DNA from 3 places in the Vibrio tasmaniensis genome. Region 2 is predicted to be linked to each of the others. Evidence: riboswitches for the same ligand, from Rfam matches in the RefSeq annotation. Region 2 holds a riboswitch; each other region holds the start of a gene.

Region 1 (7,684 bases), on a different replicon from region 2:
GGTAAGGTTCTAAGCCTTCTTCACCAAGTACGAAAGGTGCTTTATCAATCCAACCCCATGCAGCAACATCGACAATGGTGTACTCATTTCCGACGATAAATTCACGACCTTCCAGGTGCTTTTCTAACACTTCGTAATGACGTTGTGCTTCACGTAGGTAACGGTTCACAGCGTAGTCTAGGCCTGCTGGCGCAGCATGACGGAAGTGTACCGATTGACCTGAATAAGGGCCAAGGCCGCTCGCGATAAACATCATCCAAGATAGCAGTTCGGCTCTGTCTTCTGGCTGACCACCAAGCTTGCCTGTTTTCTCTGATAGGTACAAAAGGATGGCATTAGAATCGAACACGCGCTGTCCATCGTCTTCAATGGCTGGTGTTTTACCGTTCGGGTTAATCAAACGATATTCCGGTGTGTGTTGCTCGCCCTTTAAGGTATCAACAGGAACGAGTTCAAAATCTAAGCCTGTCTCTTCTAGAAACAGAGCGATCTTCATTGGGTTGGGTGTTTGGTGAAAATAGAACTTAAGCATGGGGTAGCTCCTTGTATTGGTGATTCATTAAAGCACCGCTTGAACGGTCGTTCAATAATTGATTTTAATTTATTTGAAAATCGGTTGATGCGTGTTTTAAATCTATGTACCTAAAACTTCGTTATTTGAGCGAGGATTAACTTCGCGCGATTCAGTGTGTAGAGTTTTAAGTTGTTGAAAAAATGAGCTTAAAGTTGCTGTTTGGGCGTGTTGTTTTCTGCGGAGTTCGGGTTTGTGATGGGTGGTTTTCGGTGGAATAGGGCGTATGGAATCCGTAGTTAGATATTCCAAAATTACCGGTGAATTCTCCTTTAAACCAAAATTATCTCGATGCACAGGCTTACTGGTAAGTTCAAAATCGTGATCTGTTGCCACATCTTATGCAACAAATGATTATTAACCTTGGAGAGTAAGGTTTGGTTCACGGTTTTTTAATCTTGGCGGCTTACATTGGTGAGCAAATCTGATGTGAACACTTAACGACACAGGATCTTTCCATGAAAAAGAACATTATCGCCCTCGCTCTTGGTGGCATGCTTGCTTTTGGCGCAACACCTTATTCTTTTGCTGCTAACGATGGCGCAGTACCAGCTTCAGCGGATTACGCGCAGTTGGTGACTAAGCGACAAGTTGTCGACCAATTACTTCTTGATGCGTTGCAGGCGTTTAAGTCTCCGGCAAGAATTTCTCACGCGGGCTTCACGGCTAAAATGCCAAGCAACATGGAAATTGTGACTAACCGATTGTTAGAAGCGTACCAGCTAGAACCTTACCGTACTGACTTGTTGATCTCGGCAGCGAACGCTCAGATCTACAACAAGAACGCAGAACGCGCTATTGAGTTGTTTGAACAAGCACTGACGGTTGCGCCAGACGATGTCGACTTGCACGCATATCTTGCGGTTTGGCAAAGATTTGAAGGCAATGACAGTGAATCCAACAAGCACATGGAGAAGCTGGAAAGCCTGAATAAAGGTAAAGCAGAAGACATCAAACGTATTTTTGCAACGGTCGACCGCGTGTTAGAAACTCCTCTTAAAGAGTCTGCGGATAAGGGACTGTTGAGCGACCACGGTGCCATCGTCACTTTGGGTTACGCGCTTAACCCTGATGGTTCTATGCATGAAATCTTGATTGAACGTCTTGAAACGACATTAGCAATGTCGAAAGCGAACCCAGATGCGATGATCGTGTTAACCGGCGGCGTGCCAAAGAACCATAAGACAGAAGGCAAGTTAATGGCGGATTGGCTTATCTCAAAAGGGGTAAGCAAAGACCGCATCATTGAAGAGAACTACGCGACCAGCACGGTAGGCAATGCCTTGTTCAGTAGCTATGCGCTTGCTCGTCATGATATTAAACATGCGACCATTATCAGCTCGGCAAGCCATGTTCGTCGTGGTCAAACTCTGTTTGAGATCGCTAGCTGGCAAACGGGCCCTCAGGGTATTACCTTCGATACCGTTTCTTACCCAGATAAGCCGCTAGAAGATCTTAAGAAAGCGAGCAGTGGTGAGCTTCTAGGCATCTACCGCGACGCACTGAGAACGTATGGTATGTGGAGCTACCGTTCTTACCCATTGGAATCTCGTTAAGCTCAAGCATTATTTGCGTTTGGGAAAAGCACAGTTCGTGTTAAACCAAAGCTTCACTTGCTAGTACAATCGAGCACAGCTAGATGGTATGCTGTGCTCCTACTTAATTTAGTGTTTCAAAGGCAAAAAAATGAACCCGATTTTAGCAATGTTGAAAGAGAACAATATTAGCGACGAGCAGATCAGCGAGATATTCAAGACGTTGACCGAGAACCCTCTTGCAGCAATGGCGACAATCAGCCAACTTGGTTTACCACAAGATAAGCTTCAAATGCTGATGGGTCAGGTAATGCAAAACCCTGCGCTAATCAAAGAAGCAGTTGAAGAGCTTGGCCTAGATTTTTCTAAGGTTGAAGCCGCTAAAGAGCAACTTCAAAAATAGTAGAGTCTGAATGAGCGATTTTGTTAGGGAGTGATAGCCGATTCGGTTAACTGTTCTTGAGATCGCGAATTAGACTCCAATAAAAAGTCGTTTGAGTATCAATACTTAAACGGCTTTTTTGATCCGACTTAGAACAGGCTAGACAGGGGAGACGACAAAAGCACTAGCCCGATGTGACTCCCTCGCTTAAATCATGTAATTTCGTTTTAACACTCATGTTTCAATAAACTGAATTCCGGCGTTGCTCATGAAACCTAGCTTAAGCATTCGATCTTACACCAAGCAATTTAATACCCATGCTCATGATGACCATCATCAATTGGTATTGCCGATCCAAGGCAGTATTAATATCGAAATGGTGGGGTATGTCGGCAAAGTGGCCGTGGGCGAATGTGTGGTGATTCCGGTAACCACAGCGCATGCGTTTAAAGCGGATGAAGCCGCGCGGTTTATTGTCGCGGATATGGCGGAGTTACCGCAGCACTTGTTAGAGCATGAGCTCTCGGTTTTCACGATCACACCACCTTTGATGAGCTTCTTGCTGTTTGTTGAGAAGCAGCTGGAATATCAGGTCGATAGTGGCATTGAGTCATCAGTTTTGGATGTGTTTGCATTGCTGTTAGAGCAACAACAAGTGAGCAAGAGCATCGACCCAAGAATCCGTGCGGTACAAAGATTGATAGCGGATAATTACGCCCAACCTCTCTCTATATCTCAACTTGCAGAAACAGCCTGTTTGAGTCCCACTCAATTCAAAAAACGCTTCAAAGAGTGCCTGGGGATCAGTGCGCTTAAATACATCACTCGCTATCGTATGGAGAAAGCCCAAGCCTTGTTAACTCATACCGATTTACCGGTTCAATTGATTGCTGAAAATGTGGGCTATAGTGATGTGTCTGCTTTCAGTCGTCGCTTCTCTCAGCACTTTGGCATGTCTCCAAGGGCGTTTCTAGGCTCAATGAAAGACAGTCTTTAGAAACAACAATAGCGTCCTTTCGGCAAACTAACTTATATCAATCTTCACTATTATCTATTTCAGAACTGAAAATTGGGTAATAGAAATGAATCTTGCCATCAATCGCGTTAACGAATTCCAAACGGGCACTTTAGCCATCTTGTTTGCTTCTATTTTATGGGGCACGACAGGCACCGCTGCAAGTTTTGCTCCTGATCTAAGCCCATTAGCGATTGGTGCTTTCTCTATGGGCGTCGGTGGTCTAATGCAAGCGGGCTTGGCGTATCGAAAAATCCTATTCGCTTTCGACAAACTTTTGCAGAACAAGAAGCTGTTGGCAGTGAGCGCTTTGGCTTTGGCGGTCTATCCTTTAGCTTTCTATTCCTCAATGAAATTATCAGGTGTGGCGATTGGCACCGTGGTTTCGATTGCTACCGCACCTTTCTTTTCCGCATTGTTAGAGTGTCTGATTAGCAAAAAGAATAATATCAACCTACGTTGGCTTACAAGCTTTGCGATTGGTGTGGTAGGTATTGGGCTGTTGGTGTTTTCAGAAGCTTCATCGGCGAATGAATCCGGTGAGGATCTAAAGCTATTGGGCATTGGCTTAGGTCTGGTCGCTGGTTTGTGTTACGCCATTTATTCTTGGGCGACAAAAGCATTGATAGATAAAGGGATTAAGTCACAAGCGGCGATGGGCAGTATTTTTGGCCTCGGTGCGATGTTGTTGCTGCCAACGCTCTGGTTTACTGGTGATAACCTGTTTTCCTCGGAGATTAACGTATTCGTCATCAGTTATCTGACGTTAATCCCACAATGCTTGGGTTATATCGCGTTCAGTTTTGGTTTACGCCACGTGACTGCGAGCAGTGCCAATCTGCTGACTCTGTTTGAACCGGTAGTTGCAGCGGTGCTTGCCGTCTGTGTTGTCGGTGAGCTGATTCCTTTTACAGGCTGGCTAGGTATGTCTCTGATTGTTTTGTGCTTGTTTATACAGTCGAAGCCATCTAAAGGAACGTTATAAGTATTTGTTTTGTTGAGTCTAATTGAAATTTTTTCATGTGTAATTCTTATAATTGAATAAAATCAGTATCTCAGTTGTGAGAGTGCTGTTACTATCGCTATCAATAGTCGGGGGGCACATACCTTATTTGGTGTTTGCTGAGATCGTTAATCGAGACCCGTTGAACCTGATTCAGTTAACACTGGCGTAGGGAACTATAAGCACTCGATCTACGTCTGCACCCATGAAAACTTTCATGAGCCTAATGCGACTTCTCCTTCGATCAGTGTTCGTTCTCCTACGTCTTGTAAGATAGTAGGAGCGACAATGACACACAGTTCTATTTCAAAAGATTTAACGCCAAAAGCCTCAACTCCAAAATCCTCAACTCAGCAGCACTCTGCTGAAGACACGATCCGCACGAATACTCCGATTGTTTTAACCATCGCGGGTTCTGACAGTGGCGGCGGTGCAGGTATCCAAGCTGATATTAAAGCCATGTCTGCTACCGGTAGTTTTGCTTGTTCTGTGATTACCGCTATCACTTCCCAGAACACGCAAGGCGTGTCAGCCATTTTTCCTATTCCACTCGACCATGTCGCTAGCCAGTTAGATGCGGTTTTTACTGATCTCAATATCGTGGCAGTAAAAGTTGGTATGTTGGCTGATTCGCAAATCATCAAAGTCGTTGCAGACAAAATTAAGCAATATCGACCTAAACACCTTGTGATTGACCCTGTAATGGTCGCGACAAGTGGTGATCTGCTGTTAGAAAACTCGGCTATCACCACGCTAAAACAAGAGCTGATTCCACTCGCAGACATCATTACGCCTAACTTGCCAGAAGGCGCGGCGTTAACAGGCAAGCCAGTACCTGAAAGCGAAGCCGAAATGCAGGGCATGATTGAAGACTTACGCGCACTGGGTGTTAAAGCTGTCCTGCTAAAAGGCGGTCACTTAGAGAAAGATGAGAACAGTAACGACTTACTGATTCTGCCAACCACATCTGCTCTGATTAGCGCTAAACGTTTTCCTACCAAAAACACCCATGGCACGGGTTGTACGCTCTCTTCTGCCATTGCTTCTTTCTTGGCTCAAGGCAACACGCTTTCAGAGGCTGTTGACCTCGGTAAACAATACATTTCTCGCGCGATTGCCCATGCTGACGAACTTCAAGTTGGTCAAGGTCATGGCCCGGTAAATCACTTCTTCGCTGGACACGGCAATGTCCGTTAATACGGTTGGCGTTCAACTCAGCAATGCCTCCTTACGTTATAACGACAGCGAGCACGCAACCTTATCGGGATTGTCGCTTAGCTTAAACGCAGGTAAGTGGACGGTATTGTTGGGTAGAAGTGGCTGCGGGAAAACCACGGTATTGCGTTATCTGGCAGGCTTGTTGGACGACAAGGTGGAGTGGCAGGGAACATTGACAACCTCTGATGAATTGCCTTTAACGGATCGCATCGCTTACATGGCGCAGCAGGATTTGTTACTGCCATGGCTGTCGGTTATCGACAATGTATGCCTGAGTCATCGCTTTCAAAATCCAGCTTCTAATAAAGCACTACAAACTAATCAAGCATTAGAGTTGTTAGCAGCGGTTGGTTTGGCTGATCACGCGTCTACTATGCCGGATCAGTTGTCTGGTGGTATGCGCCAGCGTGTTGCCTTGGCTCGCACCTTAATGCAAGACAAACCTGTTGTGCTGATGGACGAACCTTTCTCTGCGCTGGATGCGGTAACAAGACACAAGTTACAGACCTTAGCGTGTGAACTGTTAAGAGATAAAACCGTTGTGTTGATCACTCATGATCCACAAGAAGCGGTGCGTTTGGCGGATAACTTGTATGTGTTGCAAGGCACGCCTGCGAGTGCTCATTCTTTATCTGTGCCTCACACGTCAACGCCGCGAGTGCTAGATGGTGAATGTGCTGAGTTACAACAAGCGATCTTAGATCAGTTGGAGCGTGATTATGAATGATCTAACGCGAAGCGAAGCTGTGGCTCGTTCAACTAACACACAGATCACGACTAAGCGCCCTCGTCAGATGAATCCCGTTATGCGTTTGCTGATCAGCAGCGCCGTGATTCTCGGTTTATGGCAACTGGTGGTGGTTATCTTCGAGATGCCAAGCTTCATTCTGCCAGCTCCCGCAGAAGTCTTCATCAAGCTAATTGAACGCTACGATGTGTTACTCAAACACACTTGGGTGACTGCGCAGGAGATCTTACTTGGTCTGTTATTCGGTTTGTCTATGGGGCTATTTTTCGCCCTACAGATGTTGATGTTCGAACCGCTGAAACGCTGGTTGTTGCCTATCTTAATTGCTAGCCAAGCCATCCCTGTGTTTGCGATTGCGCCAGTATTGATGCTGTGGCTGGGTTATGGCATCCCGTCAAAAGTGGTGATGGCGGCGATCATTATCTTCTTCCCCGTGACCACTTGTTGTTACGACGGCCTACGTAATACACCGACTGGTTATCTTGATCTTGCCAAAACGATGGGCGCATCGAAATGGCAATTGCTCCGTTATATCCAATTGCCTGCTGCATTGCCAACACTGGCGTCTGGCATTCGTGTCGCTGTGGTGATTGCCCCAATTGGCGCAGTCGTCGGCGAGTGGGTGGGTTCGAGTGAGGGGCTAGGTTACCTAATGCTGCAAGCCAACGCACGCATGATCATTGATGAGATGTTTGCTGCCTTATTCATCTTGGCGGTGCTGTCTATTTCGCTCTACTTCGTCACCGATAAATTACTTAAAAAAGCTATCCCTTGGGAAAACCAGTGATGGCTCGCTCAATAACATTTCGTTCGAGAAATTTTAGCCCCACTTATTTATTTAAACATAAATTCTACTAACGCAATATTGCTCAACTTAAGTTCTATACATAAGAATAGTATTCAAAAGGAAAGGTTTAACTGTGAAAAACACAAAATTATTAGGTGCTGTGGCACTGCTTGCTTCGCTAGTTTCAGGTCATGCATTGGCGGATTCTGAACAAAAGAAACTGACACTGATGTTGGATTGGTTTGTGAACCCGAACCACGGCCCAATTGTGATTGCTCAAGAGCGAGGCTACTTTGCTGACCAAGGCTTAAACATTGAAATTCAAGAGCCAGCAGACCCAAGCACACCAGCAAAATTGGTTGCGGCAGGTAAGGTCGATTTAGCGGTAACCTACCAACCAAGCCTAACTATGGATGTGGCAGCAG
Region 2 (7,684 bases):
AAACCCTTGAAGAGTACGCTCTTTTTGATTTAGGTGCCTATCCAGCGATGATTCTTGGAAAGAAAAGTGTCGTTGGCGAAGTCTATGCCATTAACGACGAAGTTTTAGCGTCGCTCGATCGGTTAGAGGATGTTCCTGTTGAGTATCGTCGCGAGCAAATAGAGACGATATTTGGTTTAGCATGGGTATATTTGTATCAGCTTGATCTAACGGCTAATAACGAAATACTTTCGGGTGACTGGTGTAAGCGGGACAACCCGTGACATCTATCTATTCGTAATATCTATACATTCTGAGTTGTCGAACAAAAAGCCAGCAAGTGATGCTGGCTTTTTTAATGGCGTTAATTTGAGAAATAAGCGAGACGATTAGTCTCTGTTAAGTTTAAGAAACTCTTCTACTTTTTTTACCATGTTCTTAGAACCGACAAAGAAAGGCACACGTTGGTGCAGCTCAGTTGGTTTTATATCCATGATGCGTTGGGCGCCATCGGAGGCAATACCGCCAGCTTGTTCCATGATGAAGGCAATTGGGTTGCACTCGTATAGCAAACGCAGTTTCCCTTGTGGGTGGCTTTGTGTGCTTGGGTACAAGTAGATGCCGCCTTTCAACAGATTACGGTGGAAATCTGATACTAGAGAACCGATGTAACGTGATGTGTAAGGGCGATTGTCGCTTGGTTCATTTTCTTGGCAGTACTTGATGTACTTCTTAACACCCGTAGGGAAGCGAATGTAGTTACCTTCGTTGATCGAATAAATCTGACCTTCGTCAGGGATCATCATGTTTTCATGAGATAGGCAGAAGGTTCCCAGAGACGGGTCGTAGGTGAAACCATTTACACCGGCACCGGTTGTGTAAACTAGCATAGTTGAAGAGCCGTAAATTACGTAACCCGCGGCTACTTGTTTGTGTCCTGGTTGTAGGAAGTCTTCTTGTGTTGGTGGGGTTCCAACAGGCGATACTCGACGGTAGATAGAGAAGATTGTCCCAACAGAAACATTGACATCGATGTTTGAAGAACCATCAAGTGGGTCCATCAGAACGACGTATTTTGCGTTTTTGTTGAGCTCTTTATTGAAGGCGACAGCTTCGTCTTCTTCTTCACTTGCAACACCACAAACTTGGTCACGAGCTTCTAGAGCCGCTTTAAATTTGTCGTTCGCGTAAAGGTCTAGCTTTTGTTGCTCTTCACCTTGAACGTTGTCTGTACCAACAGCGCCAGTAATGTCGACAAGGCCTGCTTTGTTGATTTCACGGTTAACAATTTTCGCAGCAAGACGAATTGATGACAAAAGGGATGAAAGATCACCGCTTGCATGGGGGAAGTCACTCTGTTTCTCAACAATGAACTCACCAAGGGTGCGCATCTCAGACATGTTATTTCCTTAAACTTCTCTCAATATTAGGGGGAATTTGAGCACAATAGGATTCGCCTCTTATTCGGGCTTTATTCACCTAGACGCCTAGTTAAATTCTAAAGGTTAGATCTTTTTAATGGTAATGAACTAAGCGACGCAGATCTCACTTACTATGTCGACTAAATTTGTTTTGCATTGCTACTCGCTTTTAATCTTCATTTAATGATAATGAGTGCAGTAGTTTGATTTAGACATGGTTCATTTAGCCAAGCGTTTGGAAGCAATTTATGCATATTCATATCTTAGGAATTTGTGGCACCTTCATGGGAGGTGCTGCGGTATTGGCTCGTCAATTAGGTCACAAGGTTACCGGTAGTGACGCGAATGTTTACCCACCAATGAGTACCTTGTTGGAATCTCAAGGAATTGAAATTATTGAAGGGTTTGACCCGAGCCAATTAGAACCAAGACCTGACTTAGTGGTCATTGGTAATGCGATGAGCCGTGGCAACCCGTGTGTTGAGTATGTATTGGATAACAATCTTAGATACACCTCAGGGCCGCAGTGGTTGCAAGAGTTCTTACTGCATGACCGTTGGGTTCTGGCGGTATCGGGAACGCATGGCAAGACAACGACATCGAGCATGCTGGCTTGGATCTTAGAAGACTGTGGCTATGCACCGGGCTTTTTGGTTGGTGGGGTATTGGGTAACTTTGGTATTTCAGCTCGCCTTGGTGAAAGCATGTTCTTTGTGGTAGAGGCTGACGAATACGACAGTGCTTTTTTCGACAAACGGTCTAAGTTCGTTCATTACCACCCAAGAACCTTAGTGATGAATAACCTAGAGTTCGATCATGCTGATATCTTCGATGATCTTGAGGCGATTAAGCGTCAGTTCCACCACTTAGTGCGCACTGTGCCTGGTAATGGCCGCATTTTTTCTCCTAAACAAGATACGGCTATTGAAGATGTTCTAGATCGCGGTTGCTGGAGTGAAACTGAATCGAGTGGCGAGCAAGGCGATTGGGATGCTAAGAAGCGAGTTAAAGATGGCTCTCAATTTGAGGTTTACTTCCAAAATGAATGTGTTGGAACCGTAAACTGGGATTTAGTGGGCGACCACAACGTAAACAATGCTTTGATGGCGATTGCCGCAGCACGACACGTGGGTGTAACACCTGATCTCGCTTGTGAATCGTTGACTACCTTTATTAATACTAAACGTCGTTTGGAGTTTAAAGGCGAGGTAGCTGGTGTTTCTGTTTATGACGATTTTGCTCATCACCCAACGGCAATTGAACTTACGCTAGGCGGTTTACGTAATAAGGTCGACACGAAGAAAATCATTGCCGTTTTAGAACCTCGTTCTGCCACAATGAAGCGCGGTGTACACAAAGAAACCTTGGCTGATTCGTTGAAGCTGGCGGATTCTACCTACTTATTCCAACCCGATAACATTGATTGGTCGGTACAAGATGTCGCGGATGCTTGTCACCAGCCGGCACATGTGGGTGATGACATGGATGCATTCGTTGCTAAAATTGTCTCAGAGGCACAAGCGGGTGACCAAATATTGGTAATGAGTAATGGTGGCTTTGGTGGCATTCACCAAAAATTGTTGGATGGATTGGCACTCAAAGGCTAACGCCATCTACGACCTTATAATTTGAAGTAATTGAGAACATGACAAAACACGATAAAGCGATAACTCTTGCTTTCACTGGCGCATCCGGTGCGCCTTATGGCCTGCGTTTACTTGAATGCCTTTTGGCCGCCGATTATCAGGTCTACTTGCTGATATCGTCGGCAGCGCGAGTGGTGTTGGCGACCGAGCATGAACTTAAGTTACCTGCTGGGCCAGATGCTGCGAAACAAGCTTTGGTTAAGCATTTAGGTTGCGACCCAGAAAAGCTAGTGGTGTGTGGCAAAGATGATTGGTTCTCACCGGTTGCTTCTGGTTCAGCAGCACCGAAGCAGATGGTGGTGTGTCCATGTTCTGCGGGAAGCTTGGCATCAATTGCTCATGGCCTATCAGATAATCTGATCGAGCGCGCAGCAGACGTGGTTATGAAAGAACGAGGCCAGCTGTTGTTAGTGGTTCGTGAGACGCCATTTTCCACGCTCCATTTAGAAAATATGCATAAGCTTTCTACCATGGGCGTGACGATTATGCCTGCAGCTCCGGGGTTTTATCATCAACCTAAGTCGATTGAAGATCTGATCGACTTTATGGTGGCACGTATTCTCGATCACCTTGGTATCGAGCAAGGTTTAGTGCCACGTTGGGGTTACGATCAACGTAATTGATCCAAACTTGATGGCTTATTGTTAAAAATCAAATTACAATCCTGAACACTCATCGGGGCGCGAACCATTCAAATAATGAATGCGAGCTGAGATCAAGCAGACGCTTGGGACCCGTAAACCTGAACCAGATAATGCTGGCGTAGGAATTGAGTTAGGAACAACCTCTACCGTTCTCCTCCCTCAAACCTGTGCCGCTCAGACCATGGAGAGCGTCCAGTGAAATTAACATTAACAACTCTTGCTGTTACTACAGCCATCTCTTTTTCTGCCTTCGCAGCAGACAACACCTTAACGGTTTACACTTACGACTCTTTTGCTGCGGATTGGGGCCCTCGTCCTGCCGTTGAAAAAGCATTCGAAGAAAAGTGTGGTTGTGATGTGAATTTTGTCGCGTTAGAAGATGGTGTGTCTATTCTAAACCGCTTACGTCTTGAAGGTGGCAACAGCAAAGCTGACATCATCTTAGGCCTAGATAATAATCTCATGGCTGAAGCGAAATCGACGGGCTTATTGGCTGAGCACAGTGTTGATACATCATCTGTGACGCTTCCTAACGGTTGGAACGACAGTACCTTTGTTCCTTATGATTTTGGTTACTTTGCGTTTATCTATAACAAAGAGAAGCTAGCAAACCCGCCAAAGAGCCTGAAAGAACTGGTTGAGCAACGTGACGATCTTAAGGTTATCTATCAAGATCCACGTACATCAACACCAGGCCAAGGCATGATGCTATGGATGAAGTCGGTTTACGGTGATGAAGCAACTGCAGCATGGAAGAAGCTTGCTCAGAAAACGGTGACTGTGACTAAAGGTTGGTCTGAAGCTTACTCTATGTTCTTAAAGGGTGAGTCGGACTTAGTCTTGTCTTACACGACTTCTCCTGCTTACCACATCATTGCAGAAAGTGATTCTAAGTACGCAGCAGCAAGCTTTGAAGAAGGTCATTACACTCAAGTCGAAGTGGCAGCTAAGGTCAAAGGCAGCAAGAACGAAAAACTGGCTGATGAGTTTATGGCATTTATCCTAAGTGACGAGTTCCAATCAGCGATGCCAACGGGCAACTGGATGTACCCAGTGACCGATGTTGAGCTACCAAAAGGGTTCGAGCAACTTACGGTTCCTCAGAAAGCGCTAAGCTTTACACCAGAAGAGATCGCCGAGAAGCGTAAGCCTTGGATTCGTGAATGGCAGAGTGCGCTTACTTTTTAACTTACGATTTAACTTACTATATTAAGAAAATGAGTTTTCTAACGTACTTTTAAAAAACGAGCTTTCTGTATTTAAAGGTTCATTTGTTATGTTTGGAGTGAACCATTTACGGTAAAAAATCAATTTATGATAAAGAAAACACCTAAGGTCGGGGTTTGGGTTGCGATACTCATTACCGCCTTCGTGGTTTCAGCAGTTGGGGCATTGCTAAGCAATGCCCCTTCTCTTGATATCAGCCAAGTATGGTCCGATCCTTACTATTGGCATGTAACGAAATTCAGTTTCTATCAAGCGACACTTTCAATGGTACTGAGTGTTGGCTTTGCTATACCTATTGCTCATGCGCTGTGTCGCAGACAATTTTTTGGACGGGCCTTGTTGTTAAGACTGTTTGCTTCGACCCTGGTTTTACCCGTATTAGTTGGCGTATTTGGTTTGCTAGCTATTTATGGTAACAGTGGTTGGTTAGCTAAATTTCTGGCGAACTTCGATATTAAACTGCCATTCTCGATTTATGGGTTGAATGGTATTTTGCTCGCACATGTCTTCTTTAACCTGCCTTATGCCAGCCGTTTACTTTTACAAGCTTTAGATACCGTACCTGCCGAGCAGCATAAGTTGTGTGCTCATTTGGGTATGAGTCATTGGAACAAATTCAGATGGGTTGAATGGCCTCGCTTAAGACAGCAACTGCCACATGTGTGTGGTTTAGTCTTCATGCTGTGTTTTACCAGCTTTGCTACCGTGATGGCACTAGGCGGTGGACCAAAATCAACCACTATCGAACTCGCTATTTATCAGGCAATTAAATTCGACTTTGACCTGCAGGCTGGCGCTTTACTCGCGATATGGCAAATGCTGCTGTGTGGTGTGCTAGCAGTGAGTATTCAACGCCTGTCTAAGCCTATTTCCGTGACGGCCAGTCAGCTGTCAGAAGATAAATATTTGGTTAAGGACAGCTGGTGGTCAAAAGCTTGGGATAGTTTTTGGATCATCATCGTCTCAATGCTGGTATTACCGCCATTAGCTATGGTTATTGTCAATGGTATTAACTCGCAAGCACTGACTGTACTCAGCAGTGAGCCGTTTTGGGCGGCGTTGATGACCTCGGTTCGAGTGGCGTCCTTAGCGAGTGTTATCGCTGTTGGTATTGGTATCGCCATACTGCTGACTAGTCGAGCATGGCGTTTACAGAACAAGAATTTTCGAGCCGATAAAATCGAGCTGATTGGCACCATTATCTTAGTCACTCCCGGGCTTGTGATCAGTACGGGCCTCTTCTTATTACTGCGTTCATTCACCGATGTGTTCAGCTTAGCTTTCTTTATCGTGATTGCAGTGAACAGTTTAATGGCGCTGCCTTACGTAATTAAAACCTTGGCTCAACCTATGTTGCATTTGTCTCAGCAGTATCAGTATGTGTGCGCAAGTTTGGGAATGACAGGTTTCACGCGTTTTAGGCTGGTGGAGTGGAGAGCGCTGCGCAAACCGATGGCACAAGCCTTCTCGATTAGCTTTATGCTAGCTATGGGTGACTTAAGCGCGATTGCTTTGTTTGGTAGCCAAGATTTTAGAACGCTGCCTTTGTACCTATTTCAATTGTTAGGCAGCTATCAAATGGAGGCCGCTGCGGTGGTTTCTGTGAGTTTACTGTTGCTGAGTGTGGGCAGTTTTAGTTTTATTGAATTTTTATTTACTCGAAGATCAAATCTCGACACTAAAGGGTTAAGGGACCGATGATGTTAGTGATGAAAGATGTGGAGTACCACTATCACCAAGAGTTGTTTAGTTTTGATTTTCAAGCAGAGCAGGGCGACATTGTTGCATTGATGGGGCCAAGTGGCGCAGGGAAATCAACGCTGTTGGCACTGGTTGCTGGGTTTATTGAGCCTACATCGGGAGAGATTTCGGTGGCAGGACAATCACTGATTGGCAAGGATGCACATCAGCGTCCGTTAGCGATGTTGTTCCAAGAACATAATCTGTTTGCTCATCTCACCGTACGTGAAAATATTGGCTTAGGCTTGCATCCGGGGTTAAAGCTTACGGTAACCCAAAAGCACGAAGTCGAACAGGCCGCTGCACAAGTTGGGGTCGCGGAGTATTTGGATAGATTGCCGGAGCACTTATCGGGCGGTCAACGTCAGCGTGTCGCGTTAGCGCGTTGTTTTGTTCAGCCTCATGATATTTGGTTGCTTGATGAACCTTTCTCTGCGCTTGACCCTTTGCTTCGTGAGGAAATGCTTAACCTTGTTAGGCGATTAGCCGCAGAGCGAAACATTACGGTGTTGATGGTGACTCACCACTTAGGTGATGCACGCAGTATCGCAAATAAGTTTGTTTTTGTAGCGCTAGGGAAGGTGTTGGTTGCAGACTCGATAGAGACACTGACGGCTGATCATCCACAGCAAGAATTAAGCTCGTTTGTTAAAGCGGGTGAATGATGATTTTCTCACTCCTGTGAGTACTTCTTAATATTGGAGTACTTATTGATATTGAGTGCTTATTGATATTGATTGCTTCTTGATATCAAGTGCCTCAAAAACAAAAAGACCTAGCATGCGCTAGGTCTTTTATTATCTTTTTGACTAAAGGACGGCGAAGATTAGTCGCCTAGCTTTAGCTCTTTTAAGATTTGGAAGATCTCACGAGAAGACTTAGCCGGTTTATTGGCCGCTTTCTCTTTGTTAGCTTGACGAGCGAGCTGACGAAGACGTTGACGGTCTGCTTCAGGGTACATTTCCATAACGTCTGAAATGGCCGCATCGCCTTCTGCAACCACACGATCACGCAGTTGTTCTAGTTT
Region 3 (7,684 bases), 340 kb from region 2:
CCCAGTTGAGCTGTTTAAATCGATCAACAAACGTCATAGCAATACTACTCGTCTAGGAATGAAGTTAACGGGCTCGAAGCAACCGCGTGAGATACTTTTCCTGCAAGTCCAGCAAGGTAAGCCATTCGACCCGCCTCAACCGCCAACTTAAAAGCAATCGCCATATCAACAGGCTGTTGCGACGCAGCTATAGCCGTATTCACTAACACAGCGTCTGCGCCCATTTCCATTGCACGAGCAGCATGAGATGGCGCACCAATGCCCGCATCAACAATCACAGGGACATTCGCTTGGTCGATGATGATCTCTAAGAAATCTGCAGACGCAATACCCTTATTTGAACCAATCGGCGCACCTAACGGCATAACCGCAGCACAACCCACCTCTTCCAAGCGTTTACACAATACTGGGTCGGCATGGCAGTAAGGCAACACAACAAAGCCATCTTTAACCAGTTGCTCAGCAGCTTTAAGCGTTTCAATTGGGTCCGGCATCAAGTACTTTGGATCTGGGTGAATTTCTAGTTTAAGCCAGTTTGTACCCAGTGCTTCACGAGCCAAATGCGCAGCAAAGATGGCGTCTTTTGCATTCTTAGCACCTGATGTATTCGGTAGTAAGTTCACGCCAGCATCAATGATGGGTTGTAAAATGTCGTCTTGCTCAGAGCGAATATCAACCCTCTTCAGCGCCATGGTTGCCAATTGCGAACCTGAAGCCTCAATAGCACTCGCCATCAATTGCTTATTGGCGAACTTACCCGTTCCAGTGAACAGACGTGATTGAAACGTTTTATCTGCGATGGTTAACATGGTTAGCCCCCTGCAATAGCTTGGAAAAGAGATATAGCGTCGCCTTCATTAACGACCGTTTGTTGCCACTGGCTACGCGGGACAACCGCATTATTGATAGCAAATACACAACCTAGATCGGGTAATGCTAGAACTTGGATAATGTCCGCTAGAGACGATGAGTGTGCTACTTGTTCTGATTGTTCGTTTATCGAGATCGTTATATGGCTCATTGGATTTCTTCTTCTAAATGCTTAACTACAGACGCACTGCACACAGGACATTCACTATCTTGAGTGACCATAAGGTTTTGCCAATTCATCGTCTGGCCATCGAACAGTTTGAGTTGGTGTGTTGCGACCTGAAACTCACCACGAGTTAGACGTTGAATAGCAGCCAAAGCTTGAAGGTTACCTATGGTGCCAACAACTGGGCCGATGATGCCGCTATCGCTACAACGAGTCGTTTGTGGATGATGTCTGAACGGGAACAAACAGTGATAGCACCCTTTCTGATTCTGATAATCAAATACAATAAACTGGCCTTTCCAGCCAATTGCAGAACCAGAAATCAAAGGGGTCTTCGCGCTGAAACATGCTTGGTTAACCTGCTGGCGTGACTCGAAGTTGTCAGTACAATCCAACACTAAGTCAGCTAGCATCACTTCAAGCTCAAGCTGACTTTCACTCATTCGTTGATTGATGGTTCTTACTTGGCTGCGACCATTGAGCTCACTCAGTTGTTGCTTCAACGCTTCAACCTTAGGCGAACCTAACTGATTTTCCCGGAACGCGACCTGTCGTTGCAGGTTCGATGAATCGACACAATCATCATCGACCAGCACGATCTTTCCAACACCAGAAGCCGCAAGGTAAAGAGCCGCAGCATTACCTAAGCCACCACAACCGATGATCAACACATGACTATTTAGTAGGTTGCGTTGCCCTTGCTCACCCACTTCAGGTAACGCAATTTGTCGTTGATAACGAATGAATTCAAAGTCACTCAACATAGCTAGGCTCCTGTATAACCTCTTCCTTGATAGTTGGAGATTTAGGTACCATCAGTTTTTCGAAAAATTCGATCACTTTCTGTGGGTCTTCCGCCAATGTAATCGCACGTACCACCGCCAAACTCGATACCTCACACTCCCACACCTGCTCAGCTGTCGATTGGTCAATACCGCCAATAGCAACCGTCGGATAACCGATAAGTTGTTCTGTGTATGGGATAGTATCAATCAGCTGTTGATACAGAGATAAACGAACTAAACCCTGAGGTTTCGATGGCATCTGTTTAGTTGTTGTTGGGAAGATATGCCCTAGCGCAATATAGCTTGGGTTGATTTGAACAATGCGTAGCAACTCGTAATAGCCATGAGTCGAGAGACCGATCTTAATACCTGCTTGGCTCAACTGTGAGAGGTTTGATTCTTCAATATCCTCTTGCCCCAAATGAACACCAAACGCGTCATGCTTGAGTGCAAGCTGCCAATAATCATTGATAAAAACCTGAGCGTTATGCTCTCGACCAAGCTCGATTGATCGCGCAACTTGTTGTTCTAAGTCCTCTTGCTGCGGGTTTTTAATACGTAGTTGAACAGTGTTGATTCCAAGCTTGAGCAACCTTTCGATCCACTCAACATCATCAACTACTGGGTATAAACCGAGGCTACTCTTACTCAATTCAGGAAAAGAAAGAGATGTCCCTTGGTTAGTCCAACCAACGCTTATGTCCAATCGTTGATCTTCAAGAACAGGGATAGGAAAGTCTTGATAATGTGCTGGCCATGTTCCACGTGAAACATTCGATGCAGCGCGAGCTAAAACTAGTGCGTCTTCTAATGGGAATTCCAGCGCCAACAAAGTAAGCAACCAAGCAAAATGACCACGACTATCTAATTCTTGATGAGCTGTAGTTTCACTCTTGATGACACGATTAGCATCTAGGTGAGACCAGATATCCATTACAGATGAATCATCTGAGACACCAATATAGATAGTGTTTGGATATTGTGTAAAGGCGCCACAAACGTCAGTTAGTGCAACTGAATTACTGTAATCAACAACATGGTTCAGTTCCGCTAACTTACACTCCGCTAATGAATCAAGATCATGAGCAAAGCCGATAGATAACGTCTGCTGAATATCAACAACAGAGAAGTATTGAGTTGGGCTTACACCCAACTCAACTGCACCGGTTGCCAAGCCTTGTCGCTTAGCAACCAATAGACAGTTTTGAACCTCCCCCGTTAACTCGATGTCTTGAGATGGGATGAGAATCTTCACTGTCATTATTCCTCTAATTGAGCTTCTTTTACGCCCACAGCTGGGTGGTAAAGTTCAGAGCCAGTATCACGGAACTCTTGTGATTTCTGACGCATCCCTTCCAACGGGTTATCCAACATCTTAATTTCAATAGCCTGATCAGCAGCCACTTGTTCGGTATCTTTCGCATACTCTCGGACTTCCTGAGAGATCTTCATCGAGCAGAATTTAGGTCCACACATTGAGCAGAAGTGAGCAACCTTACCGGATTCTTGTGGCAGAGTTTCATCATGGAATGAACGCGCGGTTTCAGGATCTAAAGCTAGATTGAATTGGTCTTCCCAACGGAATTCAAAACGTGCCTTTGAGAGTGCATTATCTCGAATTTGTGCGCCCGGGTGTCCTTTAGCAAGATCCGCTGCGTGTGCTGCTAGCTTGTATGTAATCAGGCCAGTCTTCACATCTTCTTTATTTGGTAAGCCTAGGTGCTCTTTAGGTGTGACATAACAGAGCATTGCACAGCCGTACCAACCAATCATGGCCGCGCCAATACCAGAGGTAATATGGTCATAACCAGGGGCAATATCAGTAGTCAATGGACCTAAAGTATAGAAAGGTGCTTCATGGCAGTGCTCTAACTGCTCGTCCATATTCTCTTTAATTAAGTGCATTGGCACATGTCCAGGGCCTTCAATGATCACCTGCACGTCGTATTCCCAAGCAACCTTAGTTAACTCACCTAGAGTACGTAACTCCGAGAATTGAGCCTCATCATTGGCATCAGCAATCGAACCCGGGCGTAGACCATCACCCAATGACAGAGCTACATCGTACTTCGCACAGATCTCACAGATCTCACGGAAGTGGGTATAAAGGAAACTTTCTTGGTGATGAGCAAGGCACCACTTCGCAATGATGGAGCCGCCACGAGAGACAATACCAGTCACACGCTTAGCGGTCATTGGTACGTAACGAAGCAGTAAGCCTGCGTGGATAGTGAAGTAATCAACACCCTGCTCTGCTTGCTCGATCAAAGTATCACGCATTACTTCCCAGTTAAGGTCTTCCGCAACGCCGTTCACTTTTTCAAGCGCTTGATACATAGGAACCGTACCAATTGGCACCGGACTATTACGCAAGATCCATTCGCGAGTCTCGTGGATATTGCGGCCGGTGGAAAGGTCCATCACGGTATCGCCACCCCAACGAGTTGACCATACTAATTTCTCAACTTCTTCTTCAATCGAAGAGCTTACTGAAGAGTTACCGATATTGGCGTTCACCTTCACTAAGAAGTTTCGGCCGATAATCATCGGTTCTGATTCTGGATGGTTGATGTTTGAAGGAATAATAGCTCGGCCTTCAGCAACCTCTTTACGTACGAACTCAGGGGTAATTTCTTTAGGTAGGTTGGCGCCAAAGTTATGGCCAGGGTGTTGATGGTTCAGCTGCTCATCAGCAAACTTCTGGCGTCCCATGTTCTCACGTATCGCAATGTACTCCATCTCAGGAGTGATAATCCCCTGACGAGCATAATGCAGCTGAGTAACACATTGACCGCCAGTCGCGCGACGAATTCTAGGTAGATTGCCGTAACGAAGGTCGTCTAGAGTTTCATCTTCTAAACGCTCTTTAGTGTAAACAGAGCTTACATCATCTAACAGTTCCGTATCACCACGCTCATCAATCCATTGCTCACGCAACTTAGGAAGGCCGCTATACAGGTCTATTTGATGTGTAGGGTCAGTGTAAACACCTGAGGTATCGTAAACTTGAATGGGTACATTAGGTTCGAATACAGGCTCTTTTTTGGTACCACCAACAAGGCTATCAGCGAGTGATATTTCTCGTACAGGGACTTGAATGTCCTCGCGAGATCCTTGGATATAAGCTTTTTTTGAATTTGGATAAGGTTGTACGGATAAAGAATCAATGAAATTCTTCGCTTCCAGTCTTGCTTGTTTACGACTCGACATAGCATTTTTCCTTGGCTTTTAGCCATTATTTATAGGGATAAAAATGCTTGACGGATTAGATGCTACAAGAGGGATCACAGCAAGAAAATGCAGTTGTGATCTGGAGATAGATCTCTAGAAGGATTCTAGTTAGATATCTACTCTTGTTCCCTTCGCAGGTATTAGCCTGATCAGGTTCAACGGATCCCGAGTTAACGGTCTCAGCCATATGGCACTCCGACAAGTATTACCGAGTATATAAAAACGGCTTGGATAAACCAAGCCGAGTTGTTAACAAACCGTAAGAAAGTTTTAAGACTTTATCAGAAGTTGGAAACCGATCCATGCTGCAGAGATGCTGAGAACCACGTTGAGTAGCACATTGAGTCCCATCTTAAAGAAAGCACCCTGCTGCATAAGAAGCACGTTATCCATCGAAAATGTAGAAAATGTAGTCAATGCTCCAAGGAAACCAAGACCGATGATCTGTCTCCATGGTTCTGTCGCAACCATCTCATTCTCAAACGCTGCGATGAGTAATCCCATAATTAAAGAGCCAATCACGTTAACAGTCAGCGTACCATAAGGAAAGCCACGCCCTAGCATCACTACACATAACTCTGAAATCAAATAGCGCGAACAAGCACCAAATGCGCCACCAATGGCAATAAAACCTAAAATAGATAACTGACCCATGAATCCTCCCAAACAATAGTCCCTATATTCTAGCTTTACCGCCGATAAAAGCGAGGGTAGAAACTAAGAATGCATGCGCAAATATTAAACGTTACAGGTGTCACTTAACTTCGATATATCCCATTAAACCCGTTTTCATGTGTTCTATAACATGACAGTGATACATCCAACGTCCTGGGTTGTCTGCAACAAATGCCGCTTTAGCTCGGCCGTTTCTTCCAAGTAGCACTGTATCGGTATGGAAAGGTTCTTCAATTTTTTTACCATCAAGTTCCAATACAGTGAATGTATGACCGTGAATATGAATCGGGTGATGATACTGAGTGACGTTCTTAAGATCGAATATGTAAGTCTTACCTAAATCTAAAGTCGCCAACGGTTCAGGGATACTGTCTTTGCTCATCCCCTCCCATGCTCTTTTATTAGTAAGCCAAAATTTAGGCATCGACTTCCCATCTTTAGATACTGGTGATACCGCGCCTTCCCACTCGAACACAAAATCGATCTCTTCAGCATTAGCAAGATCTAGGTTAGGTACTGGATTCAATGGTAATAATGGCAACACTCGCTTTTGAGTAAATGCTGAATCTACGACTTCAAATTCACACAAAGAAAATGGGAAACGTCCCTTCATTTGGAGAACGTTAACTCGCTCACCAGTTTTAGGAGCGATCAGTCCAATATCCACGCGCATCCCTGGGCCGATTTTATGTTGAGTCAGTTTGTAAGGCTTTTTCACAGGGTTACCATCGATGGCAATCACCCATGCCTCAGCCCCTTCGATAGCAATAGGATAAGTGATCGTATTATCGACATTAGCAATACGCAGTCTAGTCGCTGCATACTGCTTCAACTGGTATACAGGTTCATGAACTCCATTAACGCTACTCCACTCACCAGGAGTGCCCATACGAGCACTGAGTCGGGGAATCATTAAGTCTTTCCATTGACCCTTTTGATCGATATGCCAATGCTTCAGCATCAATGCATGTTCTTCGTCAAACTGCACTGGAGTACTTTCTTCTACGATAATTAGCCCAACCAAACCCATACCAAGTTGTTTAACGCTATTCATATGTGGGTGATACCAAAATGTGCCAGCATCTGGCGGCGTAAACTCATAAATGAATGTTTCACCTGGCATGATCGGTGGCTGACTTAAGAAGGGAACTCCATCCATTTCGATAGGAATTCTTAAACCATGCCAATGGATAGTCGTCGGTTCTGATAACTTATTCGTAAAACGAATTGTGACCTTTTCATCCTGTCGACATCGAATCGTCGGAGCCGGAATCTGACCATTAAAGGCTAAAACATTGGTGTCAAATCCCGCGACTAACTCAGCCATTGAAGGTTCAGCAGTTAAGTCATAAACATACTTTCCTTGTTCATCAACAGACCGCTTCATTGAACAAGCAGGTAGGACTGTTAGTGCAGATATAGCGAGGGATGATTGAATAAACTTACGACGGGAAATATCCATATTTGTTGCCTTTTAGTAATAACGACCAAAATGTAACAAAATATTGAGAATAATTCTCATAAAGAAGTGGGGATTGTGCTGTTGATTGTTTATAAAAGAGGCTGGGATAAGTGAGTACTTACCTTTTTAAGGTCAAATATCATCCAAAGTAACAAATAATCGTTGAAATATCCCAAATATAGAAAGCCCAAAGACCTCCCTCTTCGACTAGCTATTCAGATATTAAGGAAGCGTTATAGTTCTAATATCAGCATATCTAAATTAGAAGAATTAAGTGAAACCATTAATAAGTAGAAGCTAGTAATACCAATTAAAGTAAAAATATGATCTAATTAAGGCCGTCGAACTCTTACAGAAAATCGCCATGGATAGCCTTAATAATACTGATTTTAAAAAGCTAGCAAGCCAACAAAAAACCATTCAAATGAAGGTTCGCTTGCTAGCACTTGCCCACTTCAAAGAAGGTCACTCGCGCACTCAAATTGCCAAATACCT

Evidence for each region. A riboswitch is a leader RNA that binds a small molecule or an ion and turns the genes downstream of it on or off. The one in region 2 is predicted to bind thiamine pyrophosphate.
Region 1: another riboswitch for thiamine pyrophosphate. It lies ahead of thiD (bifunctional hydroxymethylpyrimidine kinase/phosphomethylpyrimidine kinase); the one in region 2 lies ahead of thiB (thiamine ABC transporter substrate binding subunit).
Region 3: another riboswitch for thiamine pyrophosphate. It lies ahead of thiC (phosphomethylpyrimidine synthase ThiC); the one in region 2 lies ahead of thiB (thiamine ABC transporter substrate binding subunit).

The regions. Positions count from the first base shown of each region.
Region 1 covers NZ_AP025511.1:1,091,576-1,099,259, forward strand. Annotated here, with positions in the region: gene OCV44_RS19095 (glutathione S-transferase family protein) at 1-532, opposite strand, end outside; gene OCV44_RS19100 (YdcF family protein) at 1,030-2,127, shown strand; gene OCV44_RS19105 (DUF2999 family protein) at 2,258-2,509, shown strand; gene OCV44_RS19110 (helix-turn-helix domain-containing protein) at 2,757-3,485, shown strand; gene OCV44_RS19115 (DMT family transporter) at 3,571-4,488, shown strand; TPP riboswitch at 4,587-4,698, shown strand; gene thiD (bifunctional hydroxymethylpyrimidine kinase/phosphomethylpyrimidine kinase) at 4,795-5,703, shown strand; gene OCV44_RS19125 (ABC transporter ATP-binding protein) at 5,693-6,451, shown strand; gene OCV44_RS19130 (ABC transporter permease) at 6,444-7,259, shown strand; gene OCV44_RS19135 (ABC transporter substrate-binding protein) at 7,393-7,684, shown strand, end outside.
Region 2 covers NZ_AP025510.1:372,330-380,013, forward strand. Annotated here, with positions in the region: gene OCV44_RS01750 (gamma-glutamylcyclotransferase family protein) at 1-263, shown strand, start outside; gene fbp (class 1 fructose-bisphosphatase) at 369-1,379, opposite strand; gene mpl (UDP-N-acetylmuramate:L-alanyl-gamma-D-glutamyl-meso-diaminopimelate ligase) at 1,649-3,007, shown strand; gene OCV44_RS01765 (flavin prenyltransferase UbiX) at 3,046-3,669, shown strand; TPP riboswitch at 3,713-3,832, shown strand; gene thiB (thiamine ABC transporter substrate binding subunit) at 3,886-4,878, shown strand; gene thiP (thiamine/thiamine pyrophosphate ABC transporter permease ThiP) at 5,005-6,618, shown strand; gene thiQ (thiamine ABC transporter ATP-binding protein) at 6,618-7,322, shown strand; gene yjgA (ribosome biogenesis factor YjgA) at 7,484-7,684, opposite strand, start outside.
Region 3 covers NZ_AP025510.1:29,737-37,420, reverse strand. Annotated here, with positions in the region: gene thiH (2-iminoacetate synthase ThiH) at 1-37, opposite strand, end outside; gene OCV44_RS00175 (thiazole synthase) at 45-809, opposite strand; gene thiS (sulfur carrier protein ThiS) at 812-1,021, opposite strand; gene OCV44_RS00165 (HesA/MoeB/ThiF family protein) at 1,018-1,800, opposite strand; gene OCV44_RS00160 (thiamine phosphate synthase) at 1,790-3,082, opposite strand; gene thiC (phosphomethylpyrimidine synthase ThiC) at 3,082-5,031, opposite strand; TPP riboswitch at 5,162-5,260, opposite strand; gene crcB (fluoride efflux transporter CrcB) at 5,323-5,706, opposite strand; gene OCV44_RS00145 (multicopper oxidase family protein) at 5,807-7,189, opposite strand; one part of gene OCV44_RS00140 (IS630 family transposase) at 7,554-7,684, shown strand, end outside.